4 regions of the Mesorhizobium sp. C372A genome follow, and region 1 is predicted to be linked to each of the others. Evidence: predicted binding sites of a transcription regulator. Region 1 holds the regulator's gene; each other region holds the start of a gene.
What was found. Region 1 encodes PhoB, which activates phosphate uptake and scavenging genes when phosphate is short. Its sites were predicted from a motif close to TGTCATNNANCTGTCAT; they were not measured.
Positions count from the first base shown of each region.

Region 2: a site for PhoB is predicted at 2,132-2,148, ahead of ppk2 (polyphosphate kinase 2). Genes of this name have one in related genera too.
Region 3: a site for PhoB is predicted at 685-701, ahead of ugpB (sn-glycerol-3-phosphate ABC transporter substrate-binding protein UgpB). Genes of this name have one in related genera too.
Region 4: a site for PhoB is predicted at 3,940-3,956, ahead of phnF (phosphonate metabolism transcriptional regulator PhnF). Genes of this name have one in related genera too.

Region 1 is NZ_CP100475.1:2,244,955-2,252,311, forward strand. It holds gene pstC (phosphate ABC transporter permease subunit PstC) at 1-138, shown strand, start outside; gene pstA (phosphate ABC transporter permease PstA) at 135-1,451, shown strand; gene pstB (phosphate ABC transporter ATP-binding protein PstB) at 1,469-2,293, shown strand; gene phoU (phosphate signaling complex protein PhoU) at 2,335-3,039, shown strand; gene phoB (phosphate regulon transcriptional regulator PhoB) at 3,056-3,745, shown strand; gene NLY42_RS10645 (ROK family protein) at 3,776-5,011, opposite strand; gene xylF (D-xylose ABC transporter substrate-binding protein) at 5,278-6,318, shown strand; gene NLY42_RS10655 (sugar ABC transporter permease) at 6,463-7,357, shown strand, end outside.
Region 2 is NZ_CP100475.1:5,109,973-5,117,329, forward strand. It holds gene NLY42_RS24595 (winged helix-turn-helix transcriptional regulator) at 1-206, shown strand, start outside; gene NLY42_RS24600 (dihydrofolate reductase family protein) at 317-961, shown strand; gene ppk2 (polyphosphate kinase 2) at 1,151-2,071, opposite strand; gene NLY42_RS24610 (aldo/keto reductase) at 2,315-3,358, shown strand; gene NLY42_RS24615 (glycosyl transferase family 90) at 3,379-4,350, opposite strand; gene NLY42_RS24620 (hypothetical protein) at 4,529-4,687, shown strand; gene NLY42_RS24625 (DUF982 domain-containing protein) at 4,760-4,993, opposite strand; gene NLY42_RS24630 (GntR family transcriptional regulator) at 5,103-5,768, opposite strand; gene NLY42_RS24635 (multidrug efflux MFS transporter) at 5,919-7,184, shown strand; gene NLY42_RS24640 (DUF423 domain-containing protein) at 7,228-7,357, shown strand, end outside.
Region 3 is NZ_CP100475.1:2,368,651-2,376,007, forward strand. It holds gene NLY42_RS11245 (bifunctional diguanylate cyclase/phosphodiesterase) at 1-284, opposite strand, end outside; gene NLY42_RS11250 (hypothetical protein) at 432-578, opposite strand; gene ugpB (sn-glycerol-3-phosphate ABC transporter substrate-binding protein UgpB) at 764-2,074, shown strand; gene ugpA (sn-glycerol-3-phosphate ABC transporter permease UgpA) at 2,145-3,029, shown strand; gene ugpE (sn-glycerol-3-phosphate ABC transporter permease UgpE) at 3,039-3,887, shown strand; gene NLY42_RS11270 (sn-glycerol-3-phosphate import ATP-binding protein UgpC) at 3,895-4,956, shown strand; gene NLY42_RS11275 (ABC transporter ATP-binding protein) at 4,992-6,074, opposite strand; gene NLY42_RS11280 (ABC transporter permease) at 6,071-7,357, opposite strand, start outside.
Region 4 is NZ_CP100475.1:2,529,680-2,537,036, reverse strand. It holds gene NLY42_RS12030 (sugar ABC transporter ATP-binding protein) at 1-818, shown strand, start outside; gene NLY42_RS12025 (ABC transporter permease) at 842-1,807, shown strand; gene NLY42_RS12020 (zinc-binding alcohol dehydrogenase family protein) at 1,878-2,897, shown strand; gene phnF (phosphonate metabolism transcriptional regulator PhnF) at 3,170-3,919, opposite strand; gene phnG (phosphonate C-P lyase system protein PhnG) at 4,038-4,499, shown strand; gene phnH (phosphonate C-P lyase system protein PhnH) at 4,499-5,110, shown strand; gene NLY42_RS12000 (carbon-phosphorus lyase complex subunit) at 5,111-6,223, shown strand; gene NLY42_RS11995 (alpha-D-ribose 1-methylphosphonate 5-phosphate C-P-lyase PhnJ) at 6,507-7,357, shown strand, end outside.

The DNA.
Region 1 (7,357 bases):
CTGACCGGCGACCTCGAGTTCAACTCGCCGCAGACGCTGGTCGCCTTCGCGCTCGGCCTGACGCTGTTCGCGCTGACGCTGGTGATGAACATCGTCGCCCTCTACATCGTGCGCAAGTACCGGGAGCAGTACGAATGACCGACATCCCCCTGGACACGATGGCGGGCGCCGTCGCGCGACCGCGCCGCGACATCGGGCTGAAGGCGCGCTACGCCGCCGAACGCCGGTTCCGCATCTATGGCGTGATTGCGATCTCGGTGGGCCTGGCGTTCCTGGCCATCATGTTGATCACCATCGTCTCGAAAGGCTACACCGCCTTCTGGCAGACGACGGTGACGCTGCCGGTCACCTTCGACGAGAAGGTGATCGATCCCTCCGGCAAGCGCGCGACCGACCCTACCGTGCTGATCAAGGCGAACTATCCCAAGCTCGCCGAAAACGCGCTGGTGGCCAAGCTCGGCATCGATCCGGCCAACAAGCCGATGATGCTGAAGCTCAAGGGCTTCCTGTCGGAAGGCGCCCGCGTCCAGCTGCGCGACATCGTCTCCGCCGATCCGTCGGTGATCGGCACGACGCGTGACGTCGACATCCTGGCCGCCGCCAATCTCGACTCGGCCTTCAAGGGCCAGATCGACCTCGGCGTCGATGAAGCGCGCCGCAAGGTGTCCGACCAGCAGATCGACTGGATGAACAAGCTCAAAGCCGAAGGCGCGATGGCCGAGCATTTCAACACCGGCCTGTTCAGCTATGGCGCCTCCAGCCGGCCCGAGACGTCGGGCATGGGCGTGGCCATCATCGGTTCGTTCTACATGATGGTGATCGTGCTTTTGCTGGCGCTGCCGATCGGCGTCGCCGCCTCGATCTATCTCGAGGAGTTCGCCAAGAAGAACCGCTTTACGGACCTGATCGAAGTCAACATCAACAATCTCGCGGCGGTGCCGTCGATCGTCTTCGGTCTGCTTGGCCTTGCCGTGTTCATCAACTTCCTCGGCATGCCGCGCTCGGCTTCCTTCGTCGGCGGCCTGGTGCTGACCTTGATGACGCTGCCGACCATCATCATCGCGACGCGCGCCGCCCTTGCCGCGGTGCCGCCGTCGATCCGCTCGGCAGCGCTCGGGCTCGGCGCCTCCAAGATGCAGATGGTGTTCCACCACATCCTGCCGCTTGCCGCCCCAGGCATCCTTACCGGCACCATCATCGGCCTGGCGCGTGCGCTCGGCGAGACAGCACCGCTGCTCTTGATCGGCATGGTCGCTTTCGTCGCCGATTATCCGACGACGCCTTTCGATCCGGCGACCGCGCTGCCGGTGCAGATCTATATGTGGGCAAACGAGGCTGAGCGCGCTTTTGTCGAGCGCATGTCCGGCGCCATCATCATCCTGCTCGTCTTCCTCATGGCCATGAACATCACCGCGATCGTGCTCCGGCGCCGCTTCGAGCGGCGCTGGTAGAAAAAAGGCAATTTGGTATGAACATCATGACCGAACAGTCCCTTGAGAATGCAGTGGGCGACAAAATGAACGCCAAGTCGAACGAAGTCATCAAGATGCGCGGCGACAAGGTCGGCGTCTTCTACGGCGAGAAGCAGGCGTTGTTCGACGTCAATCTCGACGTCCGCCAGAACCAGGTGACGGCGCTGATCGGCCCGTCCGGCTGCGGCAAGTCGACCTTCCTGCGCTGCCTCAACCGCATGAACGACACCATCGATTCGGCGCGGGTGACCGGCAAGATCACGCTCGATGAAGACGACATCTACGACAAGAACATCGATGTCGTCGAACTGCGCGCCCGCGTCGGCATGGTGTTCCAGAAACCCAACCCGTTCCCGAAGTCGATCTACGAGAACGTCGCCTACGGCCCGCGCATCCATGGGCTGGCCAAGCGCAAGTCCGACATGGACCAGATCGTCGAGCAGAGCCTGAAGAAGGCTGCGATCTGGAACGAGGTCAAGGACCGCCTGCAGGAGCCCGGCACCGGCCTGTCCGGCGGCCAGCAGCAGCGCCTGTGCATCGCGCGCGCCATCGCCGTGTCGCCGGAGGTGATCCTGATGGACGAGCCCTGCTCGGCGCTCGATCCGATCGCCACCGCCCGTGTCGAGGAGCTGATCGACGAACTGCGCCAGAACTACACGATCGTCATCGTCACCCACTCGATGCAGCAGGCGGCGCGCGTCTCGCAGCGCACGGCGATGTTCCATCTCGGCTATCTCGTCGAGGAGGGCGTCACCGACAAGATGTTCACCAACCCCGACGACAAGCGCACCCAGGACTACATTACCGGCCGCTTCGGCTGAGCCGTCCGGCGGGTGAATTTTTAGGCACGAGGACCAAGATCATGGGTGAACATACCGTCGCCTCCTTCGATGAAGAGCTCGGGCAGATCAGCAAGCTGATCCGCGACATGGGCGATCTGGCAGGCTCGATGGTCAGCGGCTCGACCAGGGCGCTGCTCAATTCGGACAATGCGCTGGCACAGCGTGTCGTTTCCGACGACGCCATCATGGATGCGCGCCAGCGCGAACTGGACGACCGCGCCATCACGCTGATCGCCAAGCGCCAGCCGATGGCCAACGATCTGCGCGCCGTGGTCGGCTCGATCCGCATGGCGGGCGACCTCGAGCGCATCGGCGACCTCGCCAAGAACATCGCCAAACGCGTCGGCACCGTGGGCTTGAGCGTCACGCCGCGCGACCTCTCGCACTCCATCGATGCCATGGCGCAGCTGGTGCTGATCCAGGTGCAAGGCGTCGTCGAGGAATATGCCGCCACCGATGCGGCAGCGCTTGCAAAACTCAGGAATGACGACGAGCGCATCGACGTCAAATACACGTCCGTGTTTCGTGAGCTCTTGACCTACATGATGGAAGACCCTCGCAACATCACCGCCTGCACGCATCTCTTGTTCTGCGCCAAGAATCTTGAGCGCATCGGCGATCATGTCACCAACATCGCCGAAAATGCGTATTATGTGCTGACCGGCCAGCAATTGCCCGCCAATCGTCCGAAGCAGGACGAGACGGCGATGGCCACGCCGGCCTGATGAGGGTGAACTGCCTATGATCGCGCCACGCATCATGGTCGTGGAGGACGAGGAGCCGCTGGGCGTGCTCCTCCGCTACAACCTCGAATCCGAAGGCTATCAGGTCGAGGTGGTGACACGCGGCGACGAGGCCGAGATCCGCCTGCAGGAAAACGTGCCCGATCTCCTGGTGCTCGACTGGATGGTGCCCGCTGTTTCCGGCATCGAGCTCTGCCGGCGGCTTAGAGTGCGGCCCGAAACCGAGCGGCTGCCGATCATCATGCTGACCGCGCGCGGTGAGGAAAGCGATCGCGTGCGCGGCCTGTCCACCGGTGCCGACGACTATCTGGTCAAGCCATTCTCGACGCCGGAGTTCATGGCGCGCGTGAAGGCGCTGCTGCGCCGGGCCAAGCCGGAAGTGCTGTCCAGCGTGCTCAAGGTCGGCGACATCGTGCTCGACCGCGAGTCGCACCGTGTCTACCGCAAGAAGAGCGAGATCAGGCTGGGACCGACCGAGTTCCGGCTGCTCGAATTCATGATGCGCCATCCCGGCCGCGTGTTCTCGCGCAGCCAACTGCTCGACAATGTCTGGGGCGAGACGATCTATATCGACGAGCGAACCGTCGACGTCCATGTCGGGCGCTTACGCAAAGCGGTCAACAACGGCCGCATGCCGGATGTCATCCGTACCATTCGCGGCGCCGGCTACGCGATCAGGGAAGACTAGGATGCTGCGCGTCGCGCCGTTGCCGGCCATTCAGGCGACATGCTTGCCGGATTTGGCCTGAATGCCCGGCGCGAAAATCTCCTGATCGACGAAGCCGAGCGCGCGCATGGCACAGCCTTCGCGGATCAGCGGCAGCTCGTTGGGCTCGGTGTCGAAGGAGATCGATTTCGAGTGCTGGCCGCCGGCGGTCTGGGCGATCGCTTCGCGCAATGCCGGTTCGATCAAGTCGAAGGCGGCGGCGCTGACGCCGACCATGGCGACGGGTGCCGGATCGATCAGTGCAAACAGGCTGCCGAGGCCGAAGCCGAGCGCCTCACCGGCCTTGCGATAGGCTTCGCGCTCCGGGCCATCGGTTTCGCGGGCGCGCGCGGCGAGTGCGCGCATATCAGCGTCGCCGATATCGACCGGCTCGGCATCTTCGCTCATCATTTTGGCGCTGCGCCAGATGGCGTAGTTTCCGGCATAGGCCTCGACGCAGCCGCGCCGCCCGCAGCGGCAGAGCGCGCCGCCCGGACGGTGGATCATGTGGCCGAACTCGCCGCCCGAGGAATGGGTGCCGGTGAACAGTTCGCCTTTCAGCACCAGCCCCATGCCGATGCCGTGCGACAAGAGGATCGCGATGAAATTGTCGCGGTAGCGCTCGGGCTGGCGCCATTGCAGGGCCACCGCCATCATATTGCAGTCGTTCTCCATGGTGGCAGGAATGCCGAATTCCGCTTCCAACATGTCGGCGAAGGCAATGTCGGTCAGTGGCGTGATTGGCGACCACAGCATGGCCCGCGCCTGCGAATCGGTGATGCCCTGGATGCCCATGGCAATGCGGGCGATGCTCTGGACATCGAGGTCCGGGTCCGCGAGACGCCGCCCGACGATTGCTACGCATTCGCCGATCAGCTCGTCGCGCGGCATGGTCAGCGTGTCGAGCCGGCGCTGTTCTTCCGCGACCACCTGGCCGGCATAGTCGATGACGGTGACGGAGAGGAAGTTCAGCGACAGCACCACGGTCATGACCGCCGCCGCTTCCGGGTTGAGGCCAAGGCCGACCTGCGGCCGGCCGCGTTTCAGCGAGCCGGTCTCGCCAGGCTTGCCTTCAATCAGGATGCCTTCTTGAATTAGATCAGACGAGATTGCCGATATCGTCGAATGGCTGAGGCCGGTGGTCGCCGCAATCTCGGTCCGCGACGGCTGGCCGGCCCGGCGCACGGCCGAAATCACCATCGCACGGTTGCGACGGCGCAGATCGTCGTGGCGGATCCCAACCGACATTTGTTTTCCTCCCGGCCTCCTCGCGCCTCATGATAGTGAAGGCGTTCGACGGCACCAGCCAAATATTGGCAGACGCCGGCAGCCCTGTCATTGTTTATTGCGGAGCTCGAAAAAATTCGGCAACGCCATCAGAATCCATCATAATCGATGTTGACAGTGCCTTATCATTGAACCAGTATTTTTTCGAGGCTCGAAAAAATGGAGCCTCTTTGTGCAGGCCTTCGGGCCGGTTTTGTCGCGCCGTGGGCGGCGCAGGGAGGGTTATAATGAACAGATTTGCAGCCGCCATGCTGGCGGGTGTCGCCATGTCGCTGGCGCTGATGTCGGTCGCGCAGGCGAAGGACAAGGTCATCGGCGTGTCGTGGTCGAACTTCCAGGAAGAGCGCTGGAAGACCGACGAGGCGGCGATGAAAACGGCGATCGAAGCCGCCGGCGACAAGTACATTTCGGCCGACGCGCAGTCCAATCCCGGCAAGCAGCTGACCGACGTCGAAAGCCTGATCTCGCAGGGCGCCAACTCGCTGATCATCCTGGCGCAGGACGCCTCGGCCATCGGCCCGGCGGTGCAGAAGGCGCTGGACGAAGGCATTCCGGTCGTCGGCTATGATCGCCTGATCGAGAACAAGGACGTCTTCTACCTGACCTTCGACAACAAGGAAGTCGGCCGCATGCAGGCCCGCGAAGTGTTCAAGGCGAAGCCCGAAGGCAACTATGTCTTCATCAAGGGCTCGGGCTCGGATCCGAATGCCGATTTCCTGTTCTCGGGCTCGATGGAAGTGCTCAAGGAAGCCATCGACTCGGGCAAGATCAAGAATGTCGGCGAGGCCTATACCGATGGCTGGCTGCCGGCCAACGCCCAGAAGAACATGGAACAGTTCCTGACCGCCAATGACAACAAGGTCGATGCCGTGGTTGCGGCCAATGACGGCACCGCCGGCGGCGTTGTCGCCGCGCTGACGGCGCAGGGCCTTGCCGGAACGGTTCCGGTCTCGGGCCAGGACGGCGACCATGCCGCCCTGAACCGCATCGCGCTCGGCACGCAGACGGTGTCGGTGTGGAAAGACGCGCGCGAACTCGGCAAGAACGCCGCCGAGATCGCCTCGCAGCTTGCCGATGGCAAGAAGACGGGCGACATTGCCGGCGCCAAGGACTTCACCACGCCTGGCGGCAACACCGTCAAGTCGCTGTTCCTGACCCCCGTCGCGATCACCAAGGACAACCTCAACGTCGTCATCGACGCCGGCTGGATCAAGAAGGACGAAGTCTGCACAGGCGTCGCCGCCGGCAGCGTCGCGGCTTGCAACTGATCTCGACGACTTGAAGAAATGAGGCGCCGCGGCTGTCAAGCCGCGGCGTTTTCTCTACGAGAATTGTGTGTTTCCGCCATCGGCGGCAAACTTCTAGGCTGTGGTCCGGCATCCGCGCCAGACGGCAAGCCGCTGGAGGACATCATGACCGACACGACCTCAAATCCGCAGGCCGATACGGCACGAGCGTCTGAACTCGGCGCGGTCGCCCGGTTCCTGAAAGCGACCGAACTCGACACGCGTATGCTCGGCATGGTCGGCGCGCTGCTGGTCATCTGGGTCGGCATACATATCCTGTCGGGCGGGCTTTTTCTGACGCCGCGCAATCTTTGGAACCTGTCGGTGCAGACGTCCTCGGTCGCGATCATGGCGACCGGCATGGTATTGGTCATCGTGATGCGCAACATCGACCTTTCGGTGGGCTCCGTCGAAGGCGTGATCGGCATGATCATGGGCGTGGCACAGGCCGAATTCCTGATTCGCGTCATCGGCTTCCAGCTTGGAAACCCCTGGCTCTGGATCGTCGCGCTTGCCGCCGGCGTGGTGCTTGGTCTGCTGATCGGCGCGTTCCAGGGCTTCATCATCGCCTATATGCAGGTTCCGGCCTTCATCGTGACGCTTGGTGGCCTGCTGGTCTGGCGTGGCATGGCATGGCTCATCACCAGCGGGCGCACGGTCGCGCCACTCGACGCCACCTTCCAGCTGATGGGCGGCGGACCACGCGGCTCGATTGGCGCCGCTGCCAGCTGGATGGTCGGCATCGTCGCCTGCGCGGCGGTCGCCTTCGCGCTGCTCAACGGTCGCTCGCAGCGCAAGCGCTTCAGCTTTCCACTGCGCCCCGTCTGGGCCGAGACCCTGCTTGGCGTGGTCGCTTGCGCGGCCATTCTCGGCGCCGTGTGGATCGCCAATTCCTATCCATGGCCGATCGGCGTCGTGCGCCAGTACGCACAGCAGAACGGCATCACCGTTCCCGAAGGCGGGCTGTTCATCGCGCATGGCATCGCCATACCGGTGCTGATGGCGGTGACTGTCGGCATCA
Region 2 (7,357 bases), 2.9 Mb from region 1:
TTTGCTGGTACGATCCGGGCTTCGACGTCGATCTCTACGTCTCGACCGATCTGTGCACCATGACCTCGATCTGGATGGGGCTGACGACAGTTCACAAGGAACGCGACAAGATCAGCCTGACCGGCGATCTCGACGTCGCCGGCAAGATGCAGATCTGGCTTGGGCTCAGCCCGTTTGCGGTGATGCCGAAGCGCGTGGCGGCTTGAGGTCCCTGCGCATTCCACAGATCGGCTTGCCTCTAAAAATACTAGTTGCAAAATGCAATCAGTTTGAATACTGATTGCAAATCACAACTGGTCACCAAAGGGAGTCTTCCATGTCCAAACTGCGCGTCAATGCCTTCACCTTGTCGCTCGACGGTTTCGGCGCCGGTCCTGACCAGGACCTGCAAAATCCGCTCGGCGTTGGTGGCGAATATCTGCACAAATGGATGACCGGCACCCGCACCTTCCATGAGATGGTCGGCAAGGATGGCGGCACCACCGATGTGGACGACCGGTTCACTGTCCGCAGCTTCGACAATGTCGGGGCCTGGATCCTCGGCCGCAACATGTTCGGCCCAATCCGCGGCGAATGGCCAGACGAGAGCTGGAAAGGCTGGTGGGGCGACAACCCGCCCTATCACGTGCCGACCTTCGTGCTGACCCACTACAAGCGCGACCCCATTGTGATGGAAGGCGGCACCGTTTTCCACTTCGTTGCCGGCGGCATCCACGCCGCGCTCGAACAAGCAAAGGCCGCGGCCGGCGGCAAGGATGTCCGCGTCGGCGGCGGCGTTTCCACCATCCGGCAATATCTGCAAGAGAAGCTCATCGACGAGTTGCATCTGGCGGTGTCGCCGGTGTTGCTCGGGAGGGGCGAGAGCCTGTTTGCCGGGCTGGATATGCTGAAGCTGGGTTACCAGTGCACCGAGCAGGTGGCCACGGCGCTCGCCACGCATGTGACGATCAAGCGGGTATAGTGGCGAAGTAACAGGCGCAGGCTTCTTTCTCCCCGTTTTGCGGGGAGAAATGCCCGGCAGGCAATGAGGGGCAGCGCTGCTTTTGGAGGTTAGCAGCGTCCGACGGCTGTGAATTCGTCGATGCCGGCGCTGCCCCTCATCCGCCCTTCAGGCACCTTCTCCCCGTGAAACGGGGAGAAGGAAAAGTGCTCAATACTTCTCCGGCACGTAAAGCTCGCGCGGCAGGACCTGGCGCTCGTACTCCGGGTTGAACACCCGCTCGGGCAGCGTGATTTCTTCGTGCGGCACGTCCTCATAGGGCAGCTGTTTGAGGAGATGGTCGATGCAGTTCAGCCGCCCCCGCTTCTTGTCGTTGCCTTCGACGATGTACCACGGTGCCTCTGGGATGTTGGTGCGGGCGAACGTCTCTTCCTTGGCCTTGGTGTACTGCTCCCAGCGCACGCGCGACTGCAGGTCCATCGGCGACAGCTTCCACTGCTTCATCGGATCGTGGATGCGCATCATGAAGCGCATCTGCTGTTCCTCGTCGGTGATCGAGAACCAGTATTTGACCAGCGTGACGCCGGAGCGGACCAGCATGCGCTCGAACTCCGGCACGTCGCGGAAGAACTCTTCGACCTGATCGGGTTCGGCAAAGCCCATCACCCGCTCGACGCCGGAGCGGTTGTACCAGGAGCGGTCGAACAGCACGATCTCGCCGCCGGCCGGCAGATGCGGCACGTAGCGCTGGAAATACCACTGCGATTTTTCGCGCTCGGTCGGCGCCGGCAGCGCCACGACGCGGCAGATGCGCGGGTTGAGGCGCTGGGTGATGCGCTTGATGACGCCGCCCTTGCCGGCGGAATCGCGTCCTTCGAAAACCACCACCAGCTTCTTCTTGTGGTAGGCAACCCAGGACTGCAGCTTGATCAGTTCCGACTGCAAGCCGATCAGGTCGCGGAAATACTGCATGCGATCGATCGACGGCGGATGCGCGTTCTTGTAGATCTTGGCGATCTCCAGCGACAGCGCCGGCTCCGAGATTTCCAGCTCATAGTCCTCATCGAGCGTGTCGGCGAGTTCGGCTTCCAGCCAATCCCTGGCCGCAGAATTCTGCTTTAGCTCATTCATTTCCACTGCTCCGCTTGCCGGCTGACATGAAACCCTGAGCCGACTTGATATAGGCCGGCAATGACGGTTTTATTGCAAGCCGCCGGCCAGCCGGTCATCACTGCAAACCAGCGAGCATTGCCGATCCATCGCCCTGGGATGGCGACAAGCCGCTCAAATTGTCCTACAAATGGCGGACCCGTTCGGGCTTCCCCGCCCTTTCCTGCTAAAACCACCTCCCCACCAAAACTACGAGGATCTGACATGGAATACCGCACGCTTGGCCGTTCCGGCTTGAAAGTTTCGGCGCTGACCTTGGGAACCATGACCTTCGGCGGCAGCGGGCCGTTCGCTGCCGTCGGCAATTCCGATCTCGCGGAGGCCTCGCGCATCATCGACACTTGCATCGATGCCGGCATCAATCTCATCGACACCGCCAATGTCTATTCCAACGGTCTGTCGGAAGAGATCATCGGCGAGGCGCTCGGCGGCAAGCGCAAGAACGACGTGCTGATCGCCTCCAAGGCGCGCATGCGGATCGGCAAGGGCCCCAATGACGAAGGCCTGTCGCGCCATCATCTGATCCGCGAATGCGAGAAGAGCCTGAAGCGCCTCAGGACCGATGTCATCGACATCTATTTCCTGCACGAATGGGACGGCGCGACACCGCTCGAGGAAACCATCTCCGCGCTCGACACGCTGGTTGCCCAGGGCAAAATCCGCTATGTCGGCTGCTCCAACTATTCCGGCTGGCAGGTCATGAAGGCGCTCGGCATCAGCGACAGCCAGCACCAGCCGCGTTTCGTCACCCAGCAGATCCACTACACGCTGGAAGCACGCGAGGCCGAGTATGAGCTCTTGCCGATCTCGGTCGACCAGGGCCTTGGCGTGCTGGTGTGGAGCCCGCTCGCCGGCGGCCTGCTGTCGGGCAAATACCGCCGCGACAGTCCGACGGCGCGCCAGATCGGCGGCTGGTCGGAACCGCCGATCCGCGACGAGGGCCGGCTGTGGCGGATCGTCGACGTGCTGGTCGACATCGGCGCCACTCGCGGCGTCTCGGCGGCCCAGGTGGCGCTGGCTTGGCTGCTTGGCCGGCCGGCCGTCAGTTCGCTGGTGATCGGCGCACGCAACGAGGCCCAGTTGAAAGACAATCTCGCCGCGGCAAGCCTGACGCTGTCCTTTGATGAACGCCAGCGTCTCGATGCCGTCAGCCGGCCGCCGGTGCTCTATCCCTACTGGCACCAGCAGTTTACGGCGAAGGACCGCTTCGGCCCGGCCGATCTGGTTATGGACCGCAGCGTCATCTGACTTAAGGGCGCCGGAAGCCGCTAGCCCGCGATAAACCGCCAGACCTGCGGATCGGGCTCGATCTGGCCGCTGAGCACGAAATATTTGTAGAGCACGAGCAGGCAGATCGCCTGCTCGGCCCGCTCGTCGGCGAATTTGCGGCAATAGGCGTTGGCCGCCGCAACGATGCGCTGGGCCTCGGCCGGATGCTGCTCGAGATGATGCACCCGCTCGGCCAGATCGCTGAAGTCGGGCGCCAGCGGCACATAATGGACATCGGGCTCGAGCTGCCCCTCGGCGAACCAGGTCTCGTAAGTCGGCAGCGGCATCAGGCAGAGCGAGTTCGAGCTCATGATCCATTTCAGATTGGTCGCGACATCATTGCCTTCGAGCGAGATGATGTAGCGGTAGCGGCGCTGCTGATCGATGCTGAGATAGGGCTTGCGGTATTCCGCAGGTGCTGTCGCCCTCGGCGTGCCGACATCGCAGAACGGCAGATTGCGGGCTGCATCCAGCAACAAGGTGCGGATCGGATTGTTGAGTTCGCCGCGCCAAACGACGAGCGGATGCTTGTCGGCGAAGGCGACATCGTCGGCCGGCATGTAGAAATGACGGAACTTGTTCAGCTTGAACAGGACGCCGTTGCCGTTGTCGCCCGCTATCGGCCGATCCTTGACGATCGACGGCATCTTCGGCACTTCGATGACGTCGCCGAATTCCAGGTCGATGCGCAGATCTGGGTCGAAATAACGGGTGAACTCCTTCAGATCGTAATAGTACATGCTGCGGTCCGACGGCAGCCGGCTGACCGGCACGGCCTCGGGGCTGGGGCTAAAAGGCTCCCGCAGCGTGTTGTAGTAATTGAGCCGCTGGCGGACCGATGCGTCGGAAAGCCTGGCCTGATCGAGCAGCCGGCCGAGCCGGCGCCGGAAAAGAACCGGCGGCGCGATGTCGCGCATGGCGTTGCGCGCATAGTAGATCAGCTTCTGTGCGTTTCTTTGAAGCGTGGCCATCGGTCGTTTTGATTCGAAATCGGTCGGCGGCGGCTCCAGCAACTGTCCCGCAGCCTTTTCTAAACCATTGTGTTCGCCATCACGCAAGTCCAGAACCGCTGGCATCTGCCCTCGCGGCGCTGTTGTGTTTGCCGGCCAATGCTTCTAGGCAGGATCAGGCACAGCGAAAGGAAACGATATGGCTCGACCACCGAATTACGGTCAGGAACGCAAAGAGCGCGACCGGCAGAAGGCCGCCAAGAAGGCGGAGAAGCTCGCCGCCAAGGTCGCGGCCAAGGAGCGCGCCGAGCCTGAGAACGAGGCAAGTTCGAAAACCGACACCGAGACAGAAAAATAGGCAAGACAGGATCACCGGCCCGCGAAACGGGCCGGATCCTGGCAAAATGCCGGTCTGATCAGGCCGATGTGATCAGGCCGGGGCCTTGTCGCTGACGAAGACGTTGACCTCGCGCGCGGCGGCGATGAAGGCGCGTCTTGCAATCATCGCCGGCTTGTCGCCGGCCAGCGCGTCATGGCAGGCCTGCAGCGCTTCGCGGTGCTTGGGGCTGCGCTTGCCGGGCCAGCTGTTGAGCAGGTAATCGGAAGCCTCGCGCACCGTACGCAAGAGCTGAGTGCTTCCCTCCGTGCCCGACTTAACGGTCACGGGTGTTTCAAATCGGTTGTTTTCCATGGCCGCCTCTTACGCCATCGGCGTCCGCGAAGCGAGGCCGAAAGCGGATCGCGACGGCGTTCTTTCGTTTTCGTGACCAGTATCAAGCGGCGACGACGGCAAAACCCCTGGCGCGCAGGCCGCGCCGGTCATTGTGCAACGACGTCACCAGGCGGGCGCGGCTGCCGGCGATATGGGCGGAAAGTCGCGCCGCCGCCGCATCGGCATCGCCGGCCCGCACCGCTGCCAGAATGGCGTGATGCTCGCTCCAGGCGCGGCCGAGCGCTGCCTCGTCGCGCACCTCCAGCCAGCGCGCCCGCGACAGGCGCGTCATGGCATCGCGCACGGCCCGGAACAGGAACTCGTTGCCGGAGAGCCGCGCCAGTTCGATATGGAAATCCATGCCGACGCGGTGCCATTCCTCGCGCGGCGTGGCAGTGTCGCAGGAGTCCAGCATCGCCTTGATGACATCGGCTGCGCTCCTGTCGGCCAGCGCCGAAGTCAGCCTGACCGCCGCGACCTCGACGGCTTCGCGGTACACCGCGATCTGTTCCAGTTCGGCAAGGTTGATCGGCGACACGGTCCAACCGCGCCCGTCGCGGCAGATCAGCCCTTCCGTCTCCAGCCGCAGCAGGGCTGCCCTGACCGGCGTGCGCGAGGCGCCGAAGCGGCTCTCGATCCAGCGCTCCGTCAGCCGCTCGCCAGGACCGACCTCGAGGCCAAGGATCATCTCGCGAAGCGCTTTTTCGACGATCTGCATCTGCGACATAGTTGCTTCCATTGCTGGCGATCGGCCTTGCCCATTGGTCTTGCCGATCACATTGAGGGCGCCTGATTGACAGCAGCCGGGCTTTGCGTCCATGAGGGTGCCAAATTGGTATCCCAAAATGGTATCCGCAGCAAGCGGACAGGACAGGACATGCCGCAGGACAGTGCAGCGCGGGCCGCCGAAGCGCCTTCCACCTACAACATTCATTGGCGGCGCAACCTGTTCGTGTGCTTTGCCGGATCGTTCAGCACGCTTGTGGCGATGACGTTGCTGCTGCCGTTCCTGCCGCTCTATGTCGAACAGCTGGGCGCCGTGGGCCACGCGGCGATCGTGCAATGGTCCGGCATCGCTTTCGGCGCCACCTTCCTTGCCGCCGCCCTTGTCGCGCCACTGTGGGGACGGCTGGGTGACCGTTATGGCCGCAAGGTGATGCTGGTGCGTGCCAGTTTCGGCATGGCGATCTGCATGTCGCTGACCGGCATGGTGCAGACCGTCTGGCAATTGGTGCTTTTGCGCCTGTTGATCGGCTTTGCCGGCGGTTATTCCTCAGGCTCGACGATCCTTGTCGCCATGCAGACGCCGAAGGAGCGCTCCGGCTGGGCGCTTGGCGTGCTGTCGGCCGGCATCACCGCAGGCTCCCTGGTCGGCCCGTTGCTTGGCGGCGCGCTGCCGCCATTGATCGGTATTCGCGCCACCTTCCTCATCGCGGGCGGCGTCATTTTCCTGGCGGCGCTGGCGACGACGTTCCTGATAAAGGAGATGCCTCGCCCGCCAGTACAGGCAAAACGCGAGGAGAAACCAAAGGGAAGTTGGGCGCAGATCCCCGACAAACGCCCTGTCGTGGCCATGCTGGCGACCGGCATGCTGTTCACCTTCGCCAACATGTCGATCGAGCCGATCATCACCGTTTACGTCCAGCAACTGGTCGCGGAGGCAAGCCGGGTGACCCTGGTCTCAGGTGTCGTCATGTCGGCGGCGGCGCTGGGCGCCATCCTGTCGGCGTCACGGCTGGGCAAACTCGCCGACCGCATCGGCCACTGGAACGTCATCGTCGCATCGCTGGCCGTCTCGGCGCTGCTGTTGATACCGCAGGCCTTCGTCACCGAGAGCTGGCAGTTGGTCGGGCTGCGGTTCCTTATGGGTCTGGTGCTGGGCGGGCTGTTGCCCTGCATCACCAGCGTCATCCGCCACAATGTTCCCGATGGGGTCGGCGGCAATGTGCTGGGCCTGGCAATCTCGGCGCAATATGTCGGCCAGGTTGCGGGGCCGCTGCTGGGCGGCTTCGTCGGCGGCCATTTCGGCATGCGCGCGGTGTTTCTCGGCACGTCGTTGCTGATGGCGGGCGGTGCCGCGTATAATTGGCTGGCCCAGGCGCGCCGCACGCGCGACATGCTGGCGATATCGGAAAAATCCTGACAGACAGGTCGCGCCGCCTATCGTCAATCACGGAGCCCGAGACATGAGCATCGCCGAGTCAGCACCAGCAAACAGCGCGCGCATCCTCGTTTTCGCCGGCGGCATTGCCGGCGCGGCGGGCGTGGCGCTGTCGGCGGCATCAGCGCATCTCGGCGGCGCCTTCGTCGGCACGG
Region 3 (7,357 bases), 120 kb from region 1:
AGGGCGACGGAACCGGCGAGCGAAAGCGCCGACATTTCCGTATTGTAGGCGTTGGGGATTCCGGGAGAAAAGGCAAGCATTGCGATGAAGTGCGTCGCCCAGATACCGAAGCCGGTGGAAGTGGCTGCTATCATCAGCCAGGTATAGCGGTTGCGCTCGCTCGAGCGGTCGACATGGCGAAGCAGGTTGACCGCCGAGAAGGAAGAAATACCGCAAATGAGCGCTGCCAGTGCGACCAGTCTCAGATCGTGCTCATGCACGATACAATTATAGACCGTCAGCATCTCGCCCCACCTGCTCTCCCACAGCAATCAAGCCGTCCACTTGATTAGTATGCCACGCTTGACGAAGAATCGGTTATGCGAACTACAACTACAGCGGGTTTTTCGGGTTGTACGTTGCGGCGATCCTGTCTCATTCCAGACGCACGGTTACAGCAGCGCCTGGCGCGATGCCGCTCGGCCGATCTCGATCTGGCCGAGCGCCGGTTTGGCGGCCGCACGGTGCAGGTGCGTGGCGCTGTCACGCGGGCCCTTCACGCATCGCTGGGCGGTCGGCGATCCTTGCAGGCCCACCATGCCCCATTCTATCGCTGAGCCGGCTTGGCATTTCTCTCTGTCCTCGTTGCAAGGCGAGGGGGCGCGAAGTTAGCCGGGTATGAAATTCACGAAACAGCAACAAATCCGTTGTCCGATTGTCATCAGCGACACATATTGCGTTCGCGGGAGCGCCCCTTTCGCCAATGACAAACGGGAGATGAAACATGAAGTTGTTCGGCTTTGCGGCCGGTGTTGCCGCCACCTTGACCCTGCTTTCCACCACCTCCGCCTTCGCCGCCACCCAGATCAGTTGGTGGCATGCAATGACCGGCGCCAATGCCGAGGTGGTCGACAAGATCGCCAAGGATTTCAATGCCAGCCAGAGCGACTATGAAATTCTCCCTGTTTTCAAGGGCACCTATCCCGAAACGCTGAATGCCGGCATCGCTGCCTTTCGTGCGGGGCAAGCGCCCGACATCATCCAGGTGTTCGACGTGGGTACCGGCGTCATGATGGCCGCCGAAGGTGCGATCAAGCCGGTGGCCGATGTGCTGACCAGCGCCGGCGTGACCTTCGACAAGAGCCAGTATTTGCCCGGCATCGTCGGCTACTATTCGAAGCCGGACGGGACCATGCTGTCCTTCCCCTATAATTCCTCGTCGCCCATCCTCTATTACAACAAGGATATCTTCCAGAAGGCCGGGCTTGACGTGAACAATCCGCCAAAGACCTGGAACGAGGTGTGGGAAGCCGCCAAGAAGATCAAGGCGAGCGGCGCCGCTTCCTGCGGCTATACCTCGACGTGGTTGACCTGGATCCACCTTGAGGCCTTCGCCGCCTGGAACGACGTTTCCTATGGCACCAACCAGAACGGACTTGCCGGAACCGACGTCGAGCTCAAGATCAATGCGCCGATCTTCGTCAATCATTTCCAGGCGCTCGCCGACCTGGCCAAGGACGGCACCTTCAAATATGGCGGCCGTACATCCGAAGCCAAGCAGATCTTTCTTGCCGGAGAATGCGGCATCTTCACCGAATCGTCGGGGGGTCTCGGTGACATCGTCAAATCGGGCATGAACTACGGCATCGGCCAGCTTCCCTATGATAGTGACGCCAAGGGCGCGCCCCAGAACACCACGCCGGGCGGCGCCAGCCTGTGGGTGTTCGGCAACAAATCGGACGAGGAATACAAGGGCGTCGCGGCGTTCTTCTCCTACCTGTCCAAGACCGAAGTGCAGGAGTATCTGCACCAGAAGTCGGGTTATCTGCCGGTGACGCTCGCTGCCTATGAGGCGACCAAGAAGTCCGGCTTCTATGACAAGAACCCGGGCCGTGAGACGCCGATCCTGCAGATGCTGGGCAAGGCGCCGACCGAGAACTCGAAGGGCGTGCGCCTCGTCAACCTGCCGCAGGTGCGCGACATCGAGAATGAGGAGTTCGAGAAGATGCTGGCCGGCCAGCAGACTGCGCAGCAGGCGCTCGACAACGCGGTCGCACGCGGCAACAAGGCGATTCAGGAAGCGATCGGAAACTGAAGCGATTGTCAGTTGAACCTCGTCCACGCGGACCCGCGTGGACGATTTCCTGAATAGCGAGGGAATCACCCTGTCTCCACGCGTCGTCTTTCCCAACAAGACCCTGCCTTACCTGCTGGTGGCGCCGCAACTCGCCATTACGCTGATCTTTTTCTACTGGCCGACCGGGCAGGCGCTCTACCAGTCGATGCTCAGGGAAGACCCGTTCGGGCTGAAGAGCAAGTTCGTCGGGCTCGCCAATTTTCGCAAGGTGCTGGCCGACCCGGCCTACCTCAACTCGATCAAAGTTACGCTGGTGTTCTCTCTGGCGACCGCGATGGTCGCCATGGGTGTGGCCCTGTTGCTTGCCGTCATGGCCGAGAAGGTGGTGCGCGGCAAAGGCCTTTATCGCACGCTGCTGATCTGGCCGTATGCGGTGGCGCCGGCGATTGCCGGCATGTTGTGGCTGTTTCTGTTCAACCCCTCGATCGGTTCGCTGGCCTACGCCTTGAGAGGTCTCGGCATCGCCTGGGATCCCTTGCTTAACGGAAACCAAGCCATGATCCTGCTGGTATCTGCGGCTGCCTGGAAGCAGATCAGCTACAATTTCCTGTTCTTCGTCGCCGGGCTGCAGGCGGTGCCGAAGACGTTGATAGAGGCGGCGGCCATGGACGGCGCCGGGGAGACGAAGCGCTTCTGGACCATCGTCTTCCCGCTGCTCGCACCGACGACCTTCTTCCTGCTGGTCGTCAACACTGTCTATGCGCTGTTCGACACTTTCGGTATCGTTCATGCCGTCACCGGCGGCGGGCCAGGCAAGGCCACCGAGACGCTGGTCTACAAGGTCTACAATGACGGTTTCGTCAATTTGATCCTCGGCGATTCGGCCGCGCAGTCGGTCATCCTGATGGTCATCGTCATCTCACTCACGGCCATCCAGTTCCGCTATGTGGAACGCAAAGTCCACTACGGTTGAGCGCGAGCGATGATTGGTCAGTCCCCGCTTCGCGCCCTCATCGCCCACGCCGTGCTCATCCTGGGCATCCTGATCGTCGCTTTCCCGATCTACTACACCTTCGTTGCCTCCACGCAGACGCTGCAGACCATCCTCAAGCCGCCATTGCCTCTTTTGCCCGGCGACCAGGTCTGGAACAATTACAGCGAGGCGCTGTTCGGCGGTGTCGGCCGCATCGGCGGCGTCAGTGTCGGCCGATTGCTGCTCAACACCACGATCATGGCGCTCGGCATCGCGGTAGGGAAGATTTTCATCTCGATCCTTTCGGCCTATGCGATCGTGTTCTTCCGTTTTCCGCTTCGGATGGTCTTCTTCTGGCTGATCTTCATCACGCTGATGCTTCCCGTCGAGGTGCGCATCCTGCCGACCTACAAGGTGATGGTCGATCTCGGCATGATCGACACCTATGCCGGCCTGATCATTCCGCTGATCGCCTCGGCCACCGCCACGCTTCTGTTTCGCCAGTTCTTCATGACCATCCCAGGTGAGTTGGTGGAAGCGGCGCGTGTCGACGGCGCCGGACCATGGCGATTCTTTTTCGACATCCTGCTGCCGCTGTCGCGCACCAACATCGCGGCGCTGTTCGTCATCCTCTTCATTTATGGCTGGACGCAGTACCTGTGGCCGCTGCTCGTCACCAACAGCAATGACATGAACACCATCGTCATCGCACTTAGAAAGATGGTCTCCTTCGCCGATGCCGATACCCAATGGCATCTGGTCATGGTCACCGCGATGCTGGCCATACTGCCGCCGATCCTGATCGTGGTGCTGATGCAACGCTGGTTCGTGCGCGGACTGGTCGATACCGAAAAGTGAGAAGCTGATGGCGACCATCGATCTGAAGGATGTGAAGAAAGTCTATCCCGGCGGCGTCGAGGCGGTGAGGGGTGTCTCGATCGCCATTCCCGACAAGGAGCTTTGCGTGCTGGTTGGGCCGTCCGGCTGCGGCAAGTCCACGCTGCTGCGGATGATCGCCGGGCTTGAGACCATTTCTTCCGGCACCGTCGCCATCGACGGCAAGATCGTCAACACGATCGGTCCGACCGAGCGCGACATCGCCATGGTGTTCCAGAACTATGCGCTCTATCCACATATGAAGGTCTACGACAACATGGCCTACGGGTTGCGCAACCGGGGTACTCCCAAGGACGAGATCGACAGCAGGGTTCGCTCGACCGCCAAGGTGCTGGAGCTCACGGCGCTGCTCGACCGGCGCCCGCGCGAGCTTTCCGGCGGCCAGCGCCAGCGCGTGGCCATGGGTCGCGCAATCGTGCGCAATCCAAAAGTCTTCCTGTTCGACGAACCGCTTTCCAACCTCGACGCCAAACTGCGCGGCCAGATGCGGGTCGAAATCAAGAATTTGCAGCGCTCGCTCGGTGTCACCTCGGTCTACGTCACCCACGACCAGCTTGAGGCGATGACGCTGGCCGATATTCTCGTCGTCATGAATGGCGGGTTGGTCGAGCAGACGGGCGCGCCGCTCGACATCTACGAGAAGCCGGCATCGACCTTCGTCGCCTCCTTCATCGGAGCGCCGCCGATGAACCTTCTGCCTCTTTCGCAAGGACCGGCTGGTCCGGCGCTGACCGACGGCAAGACGGTTGACTTCGCGCCTACGAACGCCGCCACGCTTGGCTTCCGCCCTGAGGATGCCGACGTCACCTTCAGTGCCGAGGCATCATCCGGCGCGCTTATTCTGCCTGCGGCGGTCGAGGCGGTCGAACCTGTGGGAGCCGAAAGCTTTCTTCACTGTGCCGCCGGCGGCAACCGCATCGTCGTGCGTGTGGCCGGCCGCGCCACGGCCAAACCCGGCGATCAACTGCGCGTCGTGGCCAGGGCCGAGAAGCTGCATTGGTTCGACAATGCTGGGAAACGAGTCGATTGACGCAGCCGCTCGCGCCAATCCGACGCATCGGCAGTTCAGGCGAAGACATGCGCCTTGCCGGAAACTGTCAGACGCACGATCTCGCCGACGGCAGGTGCGTCGATTCCCGGCTTGCGTAAGGTCAGCGGTGTGCTGCCGATCGCCGCGGCGTCCGGCGGATCGGGGTTGTTCAACAGCCGCACGGCAATGGTGCACATCGAGCCTGCGAATTCCGAGTCCGTCACCTCGGCGAATATCGTGCCCGCAGGACCCGACATGCCTTCGCGCGACGTGCGCTTTACCTGCACCTGCTCCGGTCGCAGCATGATGCGGGCGATGTCGCGCCGCTCCTTCGAGTCGACGGCTATGCGACCAAGCGAGGAGGTGGCGAAGCCGCCTGAAATCTTTGCCGGCAAGATGATGGCGTCGCCAAGAAACTCGGCAACCATGCGGTCTTTCGGCTGCAGATAGAGTTCTCGCGGTGTGCCGATCTGAGAGAACTTTCCGTCGCGCATGACCGCCACCTGGCTGGCGAAGGACAGCGCCTCGGCCTGGTCGTGGGTGACCAGGATGGTGGTGATGCCGGCGGCTTCGAGTAGTTCGGCGACCGCCTTGCGCATCGAGGCGCGCAGACCGGTGTCGAGCGCCGAGAACGGTTCGTCGAGAAGCATCAGCCTGGGCTTCATCGCCATCGCGCGGGCCAGCGCCACGCGCTGCTGCTGGCCGCCGGAGAGCTGGTGCGGGCGGCGCTTGAGGATCGCCTTGTCCAGCCCGACGGTATAGGCGAGCTCGGCGATGCGCTCGGCGCGCTGGTCCTCGCCGCGGGCCATGCCAAAGCCGATATTGTCGCCGATGCTGAGATGCGGGAACAGGGCGCCGTCCTGCGCCACCAGGCCGATGCCGCGGCGGTGCGCCGGCACCGCATGGCCGCCATTGGCCAGCACCTCGCCGTCGAGCACGACGCGGCCCTGGTCGGGCGCCTCGAAGCCGGCGATCAGCCGCAGCAACGTCGTCTTGCCGCAGCCGGACGGGCCGACGATCGCGGTGCGACTGCCGCTTGCGGCGCTGAGCTCGATGCCGGCAAGGGCTGCGACCGGGCCGTAGTGCTTGGTGAGGCCACTGATTTCGAGAAAGCTCATCGCCCGGCCATCCGTTTCGACTGGACATAGAGCAGCCAGGTCAGCGGCAGCGACATCGCCACCATGATGAAGGCGTAAGGGGCGGCGGAGGCATAGTCGATCTCGCCGCTATAGGACCAGAACGCCATGGCCAGCGTGCGCGTGCCGTTGGGCGCCAGCATCTGGGTGGCGGTCAGCTCGTTCATGATGCCGAGCGCGACCAGCGCCATGCCGGCCGCAGCCCCCGGCGCCGACAGGCGAATCGTTGTCGACCAAAGCGCCTTCAGCGGCGGCCGGCCAAGGCTGGCGGCGGCGCGTTCGAGCTCGACCGGCGCCTGTGCGATCGAGGCTCTGAGGCTGATCAAGGCGCGCGGCAGGAACATCAGGGCATAGGCGACGAGGATTGTGAACAGCGTCTGGTAGAGCGGCATGGCGATGCGCACGGTAATGGTGACCAAGGCCAGCGCGATGACCACGCCGGGCAGCGAACCGACAATGTAGTTGCAGCCTTCGAGCAGCCGCTGCAGCGGTCCCGGCGCGCGGATCGAGATCCAGGCCATCGGCATGGCGGCGATGGTCGCAAGCAAGGCGCCGGCCAGCGCCAGGAACAGCGTCTGGCCCAGCGCCAGGCCGATCTCGTCCAAACGCCAGACATCGGCGCCGCCGGCGACCAGCCAGCGGCCGATGGTGACGAAGGGCACGCCGATGGCGAGCAGCGTGGTGACGGCAGGCAGAGCCAGGCAAGCCAGCGTGGCGCGCCCGAGCCTCGAGCGCTGCCGGTGGCGCGCCGCGCCTGAGCCGACGCGGGCATAGCGCTCTTCGCCGCGCACCAGCACCTCCAGAGCGAGCAGCACGAAGCAGCATGTCACCAGGACGCCGGCCAGCATGTTGGCGGCGGGGCCGTTGAAGGTCGACTGGAACTGGTCGACGATCGCGGTGGTGAAAGTGTCGAAGCGGATGAAGACATAGAGGCCATATTCGGCAAGCAGATGAAGTCCAACCAGCAGCGCACCGCCGCAAATGGCGAGCCTGAGCTGCGGCAGCACGACGCGCCAAAACACGCGCCATGGTCCGAGGCCAAGCGCTGCGGCCGCATCTTCCAGGGCGGGATCCAGCCGGCGCAATGCGGCCGCTAGTGGCAAATAGAGGAATGGGAAATAGGCAAGGACCGACACCAGCACGCCGGCCCACAGGCCATGCAGTCCCGGGACCAGGGTAATCCAGGCATAGGAGTGCACGAAGGCGGGGATGGCAAGCGGCGCGACCGACAGCCAGGCCCAGAGGCGGGCGCCTGGCAGGTCGCT
Region 4 (7,357 bases), 280 kb from region 1:
GCACTCGTAACATTGCCGAGACCAATGATGCCGAGCTGGTCAAGATGATGATCAACCGCTCGATCGAGCAAGTCTACCACAAGGAGCATTTCACCCCCGGTGCCGTGATCGTTGAAGCGAAAAACCTGTCGGGCAAGGGTTTCGAAGACGTCTCGATGACGGTGCGCGCCGGCGAGATCGTCGGGCTCTATGGCCTGATCGGCGCCGGGCGGAGCGAGTTCGTCACCACGCTCTATGGCCGCCACAAGAAGTCGGCCGGACAGGTCCTTTGGCAAGGCAAGCCGGTCCACATCAATTCCGAGCACGACGCGATCAAGCTCGGCATGGCGCTGGCGCCAGAAAGCCGCCGCGACCAGGGCCTGTGCCTGAACCTGCCGGTCGGCCTCAACCTCAACTTGCCGATCTACAAGCGCATCTCCAACAACCTGCTGATTTCGAACACGAAGGAAAAGGCTGAAGCCGATCGCCAGATCGCCGGCCTCCGCATCAAGACGCCGACACGCGGCGCGCTGGCTTCCAGCCTGTCCGGCGGCAACCAGCAGAAGATCGTCATCGGCAAATGGCTGGCGCACGGCGCCAAGCTGTTCATCTTCGACGAGCCGACCGTCGGCGTCGATGTCGGCACCAAGGCCGAGATCTACCGCCTGTTCGGGGAACTGTTGTCCAAGGGCGCCGGCATCATCCTGATCTCGTCCTATCTGCCCGAGGTTTATGAGCTCGCCGATACGCTGCACGTGTTCCGGCGCGGCAAACTGGTCGCCAGCCATGGCTTTCGCGCCGCCAGCCACGAAGACGTGCTGACGCAGGCGATCGGCTGACAAAACAAGAAACGGGAGGAACCATGAGCATCGAAACCGTCGCGATCGAAAAACCGAAACGGAACTACAACGTCCTGTTCGGGCTGACGCTTCTGGCGTTGCTGGTTCTGCTCTGGATCGTGCTGTCGGTGGCGACGCCGAGCTTCGCCTCCTCCAACAACATCGCCAATCTTTTGCGGCAGGGCTCGATGATCGCCATCATGGCGGTCGGCCAGACCTTCGTCATCATCACCGGCGGCATCGACCTCTCGGTCGGCGCCGTGGTCGGCTTCGCCACCGTCATTGTCGCCATGATGATCAATGCCGGCTTCCCGATCTGGGTCGCCATTCTGGTGACGCTGCTGGTCGGCGTTGCCATCGGCCTGTTCCATGGCTTCGGCATCGTCAAGATGGGCCTGCCGCCCTTCATCATCACGCTGGCGACGCTGACCTCGTTGCGCGGCATCGGCCTGTTGATGACCAACGGCAATTCGATCAACATCAACAGCGACAGCTTCACCGCGTTCTCGCGCAGTTCCTTTGTCGGCATCCCCAATCTGTTCTGGATGGTGATCCTGGTCGGTATCCCGGCCTACATCTTCCTGCACCACAGCCGCTGGGGCCGCTATCTCTTCTCTGTGGGATCCAATGCCGAGGCCTCGCGCCTCTCGGGCGTCAATGTCCAGCGCACCATCTACATGGCCTACACGCTGTCGGGCCTATGCGCGGCCTTCGTCGGCGTGCTGCTGGCGGCGCGCATCGGCATCGGCAACCCGACCCAGGCCGAAGGTTGGGAGTTGCAGGCGATCGCCTCATCGGTGATCGGCGGCACTTCGCTGTTCGGCGCCGTCGGCTCGGTGCATGGCCCGCTGCTCGGCGCCTTCATCCTGGCCACCATCAACAACGGCGCCAATCTGCTCAACGTCAACTCGTTCTGGCAGCGCATCATCACCGGCGCGTTGATCATCATCATCGTCTATTTCGACGGCCTGCGCCGTCGCGGCAAGTAATCCTCCCTGACCTTCTGCGCCGGCCTGCTTAACAACGGACCGGCGCCTTTTTGAACACTGGAATTGCCGAATGAAAGCTGTTGTCTGCCGCTCGCCCGGCGAGCTTGTCCTGGAAGACCGGCCGGCGCCAGGAGCGCCGCTTGCCGGCTGGGCGCTGGTCGCCGTCAGCCATGTCGGCATCTGCGGCACCGACTACCACATCTTCGAAGGCAAGCACCCGTTCCTCGCCTATCCCCGCATCATGGGCCACGAAGTGTCGGGCACCGTCGTCGAGACCGGCGAAGATGTCGACCTTGCCGTGGGCGAGCCCGTCATCATCAATCCCTATCTCTCTTGCGGAAAATGCATCGCCTGCCGGCACGGCAAGCCGAATTGCTGCGTCAGGATCGAAGTGCTTGGCGTGCATCGCGACGGCGCCATGGCCGAGCAGATCCTGGTGCCGGCGCAGAATCTTTATCCGTCAAACGGCCTATCTCTGGCCGACGCGGCGGCGGTGGAATTCCTCGCCATCGGCGCGCATGCCGTGCGGCGTGCCCGCGCCGAACCAGGCGCCCGCACCCTGGTCATCGGTGCCGGGCCGATCGGCCTTGGCGCAGCGCTATTTGCGCGCATCGCCGGGCTCGATGTCAGCCTGCTCGACATGAGCACGGAGCGGCTGGATTTTGCAAAAGGCGAACTTGGCTTCGCCACGCTCGACGGCTCACAAAAAGCGGCAGCCGAACTGGTGCGCGAGGCAACCGGCGGCGAAGGGTTCGACATCGTCTTCGACGCCACCGGCAACACCGCCTCGGTGCAGTCGGCCTTCGCACATGTCGCGCATGGTGGCACGCTCGTGCTGGTCAGTGTCGTCAAGGACGACATCGTCTTTTCCGACCCGGAATTCCACAAGCGCGAAATGACGCTGGTCGGCAGCCGCAATGCGCTGAAAGTCGACTTCGACCACGTCGCCGCCTCCATCCGCAACGGCGCGGTGCCGCTGGCGAAACTTGTCACCCACCGCACGACACTGGCCGGAACGCCGCGCGATCTCGCAAGATGGGCGCATGAGAAATCCGGGCTGATCAAGGCGGTGATCGAGGTGGGTTCTTAACATGGCAGGCGGTGAACCCGGCCGGAATTGACCATGCCCTGCGCAGGTCGACCCCCACTCCGTCGAGCTTCGCTCGACACCTCTCCCCCGATCGACGGGGGAGAGGAAAGGCGCGAGCTTGGCAAGGCGGGCTCCCTTCCTCTCCCTCCGGAGGGGGGAGAGGTGGCTCGGCGAAGCCGAGACGGAGTGGGGGAAGGCGGTCCTCAAACGTCAAGCCGCTGACAAGTGAGCGCGACCGAGTTGGTCTGATATCGCATGAGTCTCGACGCTCCCTACAGCGCCGACAGCTTCAGCTCCACCCGCTCCGCCGGAAACCGCGTTTCGGCGAACTGGATCGGCTGGCCGTCCGGTGTGACGTTGACGGCGACCGCCACCAGCACGATGGCGCCGGGCTGCAAATCGAGATCGGCAAGGTCGGCGGCGTCGGCGTGACGCGCCGACAGAACCGTCGATTGCCGGAGATAATCGTCGATGCCGAAACGCCGGAGCGAGGCGGTTATCGAACCGGTCTCCGCCATCACGGCATCGATGCCGGCGAAGCTCTTTGCTTCGTACCAGCTGGCGGCGCGGGACACCGGCCGTCCATCGGCTTCGCCGCGCGTCTCCAGCCGGATCACCTCGGTGCCCCTGGCAAGGCCGAGGCCGTCGGCGACGCGCTGGCTGGCCGATTCAACTACGGACGTGAGCAGCACGATATGCCGTTCCGAAGTCTGTCCCTGCAGGCCCGTCGAAAAACGCGTGCGCGCGCCGATCGGATAGGACAGCCGCTTGCGCGACAACACGAAAGTGCCGCGTCCCTGCTCGGCCCGCAGCACACCGTCCTGTACCAGGGCCGATATGGCGCTGCGCACCGTGTGGCGGTTGACGCCGTAGCGTTCGGCCAGCGCCATCTCCGGCGGCAGCGCGGCATTCTCGGCGAAATCGCCGGACGCAATCGAATGCAGGATCTGGTCGGCGATCTGCCGCCAGAGCGAGACGCCACTGCGGCGTTCGATGCTGCTCGCGCTCTTTTGAGCCACCATTTCCCCCCCGCTCCAGCCCCTGTCATCCACCCGTCATGGACACGGGTTAGATAATAGGTATAATTTGTATAGTTGTCTATATCACTAGACAAATTTTATTTGGTCAGGGAGTAACCCAATGCGAGGACAGGAAGCGCGGGAACAGGCCGAGCGCAAAGACGTCATGGCAACGCTGGCGCAGGCTAACGGCGACGACATCGCCCGGCTCTGGAACGAGGCCGGCCTGACCTCCGAGGCCGAGCTTCTGCGTGGCCCGGAAACCGGTCTGGTCACCGTGCGTGGTCGCATCGGCGGCGGCGGCGCACCCTTCAATGTCGGTGAAGCGACGGTCACCCGCGCCACAGTTCGGCTCCCTTCCGGACAGGTCGGCCACAGCTACATGCTTGGCCGCGACAGGAAGAAGGCCAGGCTGGCCGCAATCGCCGACGCGCTCTGGCAGGAGCCGGCGCAGCGCAGGACGGTCGAAACCGCGCTGGTGGCGCCGCTGCGTGCCGCCCAAGGCGAAGCGCGCGAAAAGCGCCGCGCCGAGACGGCGGCAACGAAAGTGGATTTCTTCACCATGGTGCGCGGAGAAGACTGATGGACATCGCAGCTCAATCGATCGACGGCGGTTTCGCCGATCCGGTGTTCAACGCCCAGACCGTCTTCCGCGCAATCATGGACGCCATGGCGCGGCCGGGCAGCGTGCAGCCTCTGCCGGCCTTCGCCCGGCCGCCGGCGCCGCTGTCGGCAACCGCCGGCGCCATCGCGCTTTCGCTATGCGACAACGACACCCCGCTCTGGCTCGACCCTGCCTTGCAGGCGTCCGCGGCAGTCAAATCCTGGCTCGGTTTCCACACCGGCGCGCCACTTGCCAACACGCCGGCCGATGCGCATTTCGCCTTGATCGCCAACCCGGCCGAGATGGCTGCTCTCGACGGCTTTTCGCAAGGCACGCAGGACTATCCCGACCGCTCGACGACACTGATCCTGCAGGTCAGCAATCTCGTCTCGGGCGCGCCGCTGTTGCTCGAAGGTCCTGGCATCGAAGTCTCTGCCGCGATCGCGCCGGCACAGATGCCGCGTCATTTCGTCGAACAGTGGAAGCAGAACAGCCAGCGCTTTCCGCGCGGCGTCGACATCCTCCTGGCGGCGCCCGACGGTATCGCCTGCCTGCCGCGCACGACGCGCATCAATACGATGGAGGCATAAATGTATGTCGCGGTAAAAGGCGGCGAAGTCGCAATCGCCAATGCCCACAGCCTGCTTGCGGACCGCCGTCGCGGCGACCGTTCGGTGCCGGCGCTGCGCCTCGACCAGATCGTGGAACAGCTGGCGCTCGGCGTCGACCGGGTGATGAGCGAAGGATCGCTCTACGACCGGGAACTGGCGGCGCTCGCCATAGTCCAGGCGCGCGGCGACATGATCGAGGCGATCTTCCTGGTGCGCGCCTACCGCACCACACTGCCGCGCTTCGGCTACACCAACGCCATCGACACCGGCGCCATGCTGGTCGAGCGGCGCGTGTCGGCGACCTACAAGGATTTGCCCGGCGGCCAGCTGCTTGGGCCTACCTTCGACTACACCCACCGCCTGCTCGACCCGGAACTCGCCGCCGGCGCCGATGTCGCCGAACCGCTCCAGCGCGAGACGGAAACGCAGGCCATGCCGCGCGTTTCGACGATCCTCGCCCGCGAAGGGCTGATTGAGCCGGATGGCGACATGCCGCAGGACCATGTCCCCGGCGACATCACCCGCGAGCCGCTTGAGTTTCCGATGGCGCGCGACATCCGCCTGCAGGCGCTGTCACGCGGCGATGAAGGGTTTCTGCTGGCGCTCGGCTATTCCACCCAGCGCGGCTATGCCCGCAACCACCCCTTTGTCGGCGAGGTGCGTATCGGCGAGGTCGAGCTGGAACTCGACGTGCCGGAACTGCCCTTCGCCGTGCTGCTCGGCAAGGTCCGCGTCACCGAATGCCAGATGGTCAACCAGTTCAAGGGCTCGGCCAAGGCGCCGCCGCAATTCACCCGCGGCTACGGACTGGTCTTCGGCCAAAGCGAGCGCAAGGCGATGGCCATGGCGCTGTGCGACCGCGCGCTGCGCGCAACGGAACTCGGCGAAGATGTCGTCGCCGCCGCGCAGGACGAGGAGTTCGTCATCTCGCACTCCGACAATGTTCAGGCGACCGGCTTCGTGGAGCATTTGAAGCTGCCGCACTATGTCGACTTCCAGGCCGAGCTCGATTTGGTGCGCCGCATGCGCGCCGAATACGAAGCTCGAGAGAACCCTGCAAAGGTGGAAGAGAAGCGGGAGGCGGCCGAATGAGCCTAATCGCCCCCGCCATTGCCGCCACCCCCGTTGCCGCCCCCGTTGCCGCCGTCATGGGAATGGCTGCTATGCCCGCCGACGTAGCTGCCGTTTCCGCCTGTGACATGCGCGCCATCTCTGGAAGCAGGCAGAAACAAGCGCCGAGGTACAAAACCGACCACGCAGACAAACGCCAGAAGCAGAATTGCAATCTGGATCCAACCGGTCTGAGTCATTCGACTTCGCCTTTATTTCCGTTTTCTGGGCGTCAATGCAATAGCAGGGAGTGGATTTGATCGCCATGACCGACATCGCCACCTACAACTTCGCCTATCTCGACGAGCAGACCAAAAGGATGATCCGCCGGGCGATCCTCAAGGGCATCGCCATCCCTGGCTATCAGGTTCCCTTCGCTTCGCGCGAAATGCCGATGCCCTATGGCTGGGGCACTGGCGGCGTGCAGGTCACCGCCTCGATTATCGGGCCGGACGATGTGCTGAAAGTCATCGACCAGGGCGCCGACGACACCACCAATGCCGTCTCGATCCGCGCCTTCTTCAAGAAGGTAGCCAACGTCGCGGTGACGACCGATACCGCCAGCGCCACCATCATCCAGACCCGCCACCGCGTCCCGGAACACCCGCTGAGCGCCGGCCAAGTTCTAGTCTACCAAGTGCCGATACCCGAGCCGTTGCGCTTCCTCGAGCCGCGCGAAACCGAAACGCGCAAAATGCATGCGCTCGAGGAATACGGCCTGATGCATGTGAAGCTCTACGAGGACATTGCCAAACACGGCCGCATCGCCACCACCTATGCCTATCCGGTCAAGGTCGAGGGCCGCTATGTCATGGACCCCTCGCCGACGCCGAAATTCGACAACCCCAAAATGCACCGTTCGCCGGCCCTGCAGCTGTTCGGAGCCGGGCGCGAAAAGCGCATCTATGCCGTGCCGCCCTTCACCGATGTCGTCAGCCTCGACTTCGAGGATCATCCCTTCGAGGTCCAGACCTTCGACCTGCCCTGTGCGCTGTGCGCGGCGGAAAATGTCTATCTCGACGAGGTCATCCTCGACGACCATGGCGACCACATGTTCGTCTGCTCCGACACCGACCATTGCGAGAAGCGGCGCGCCGAAGGACATCGCGGCCACCT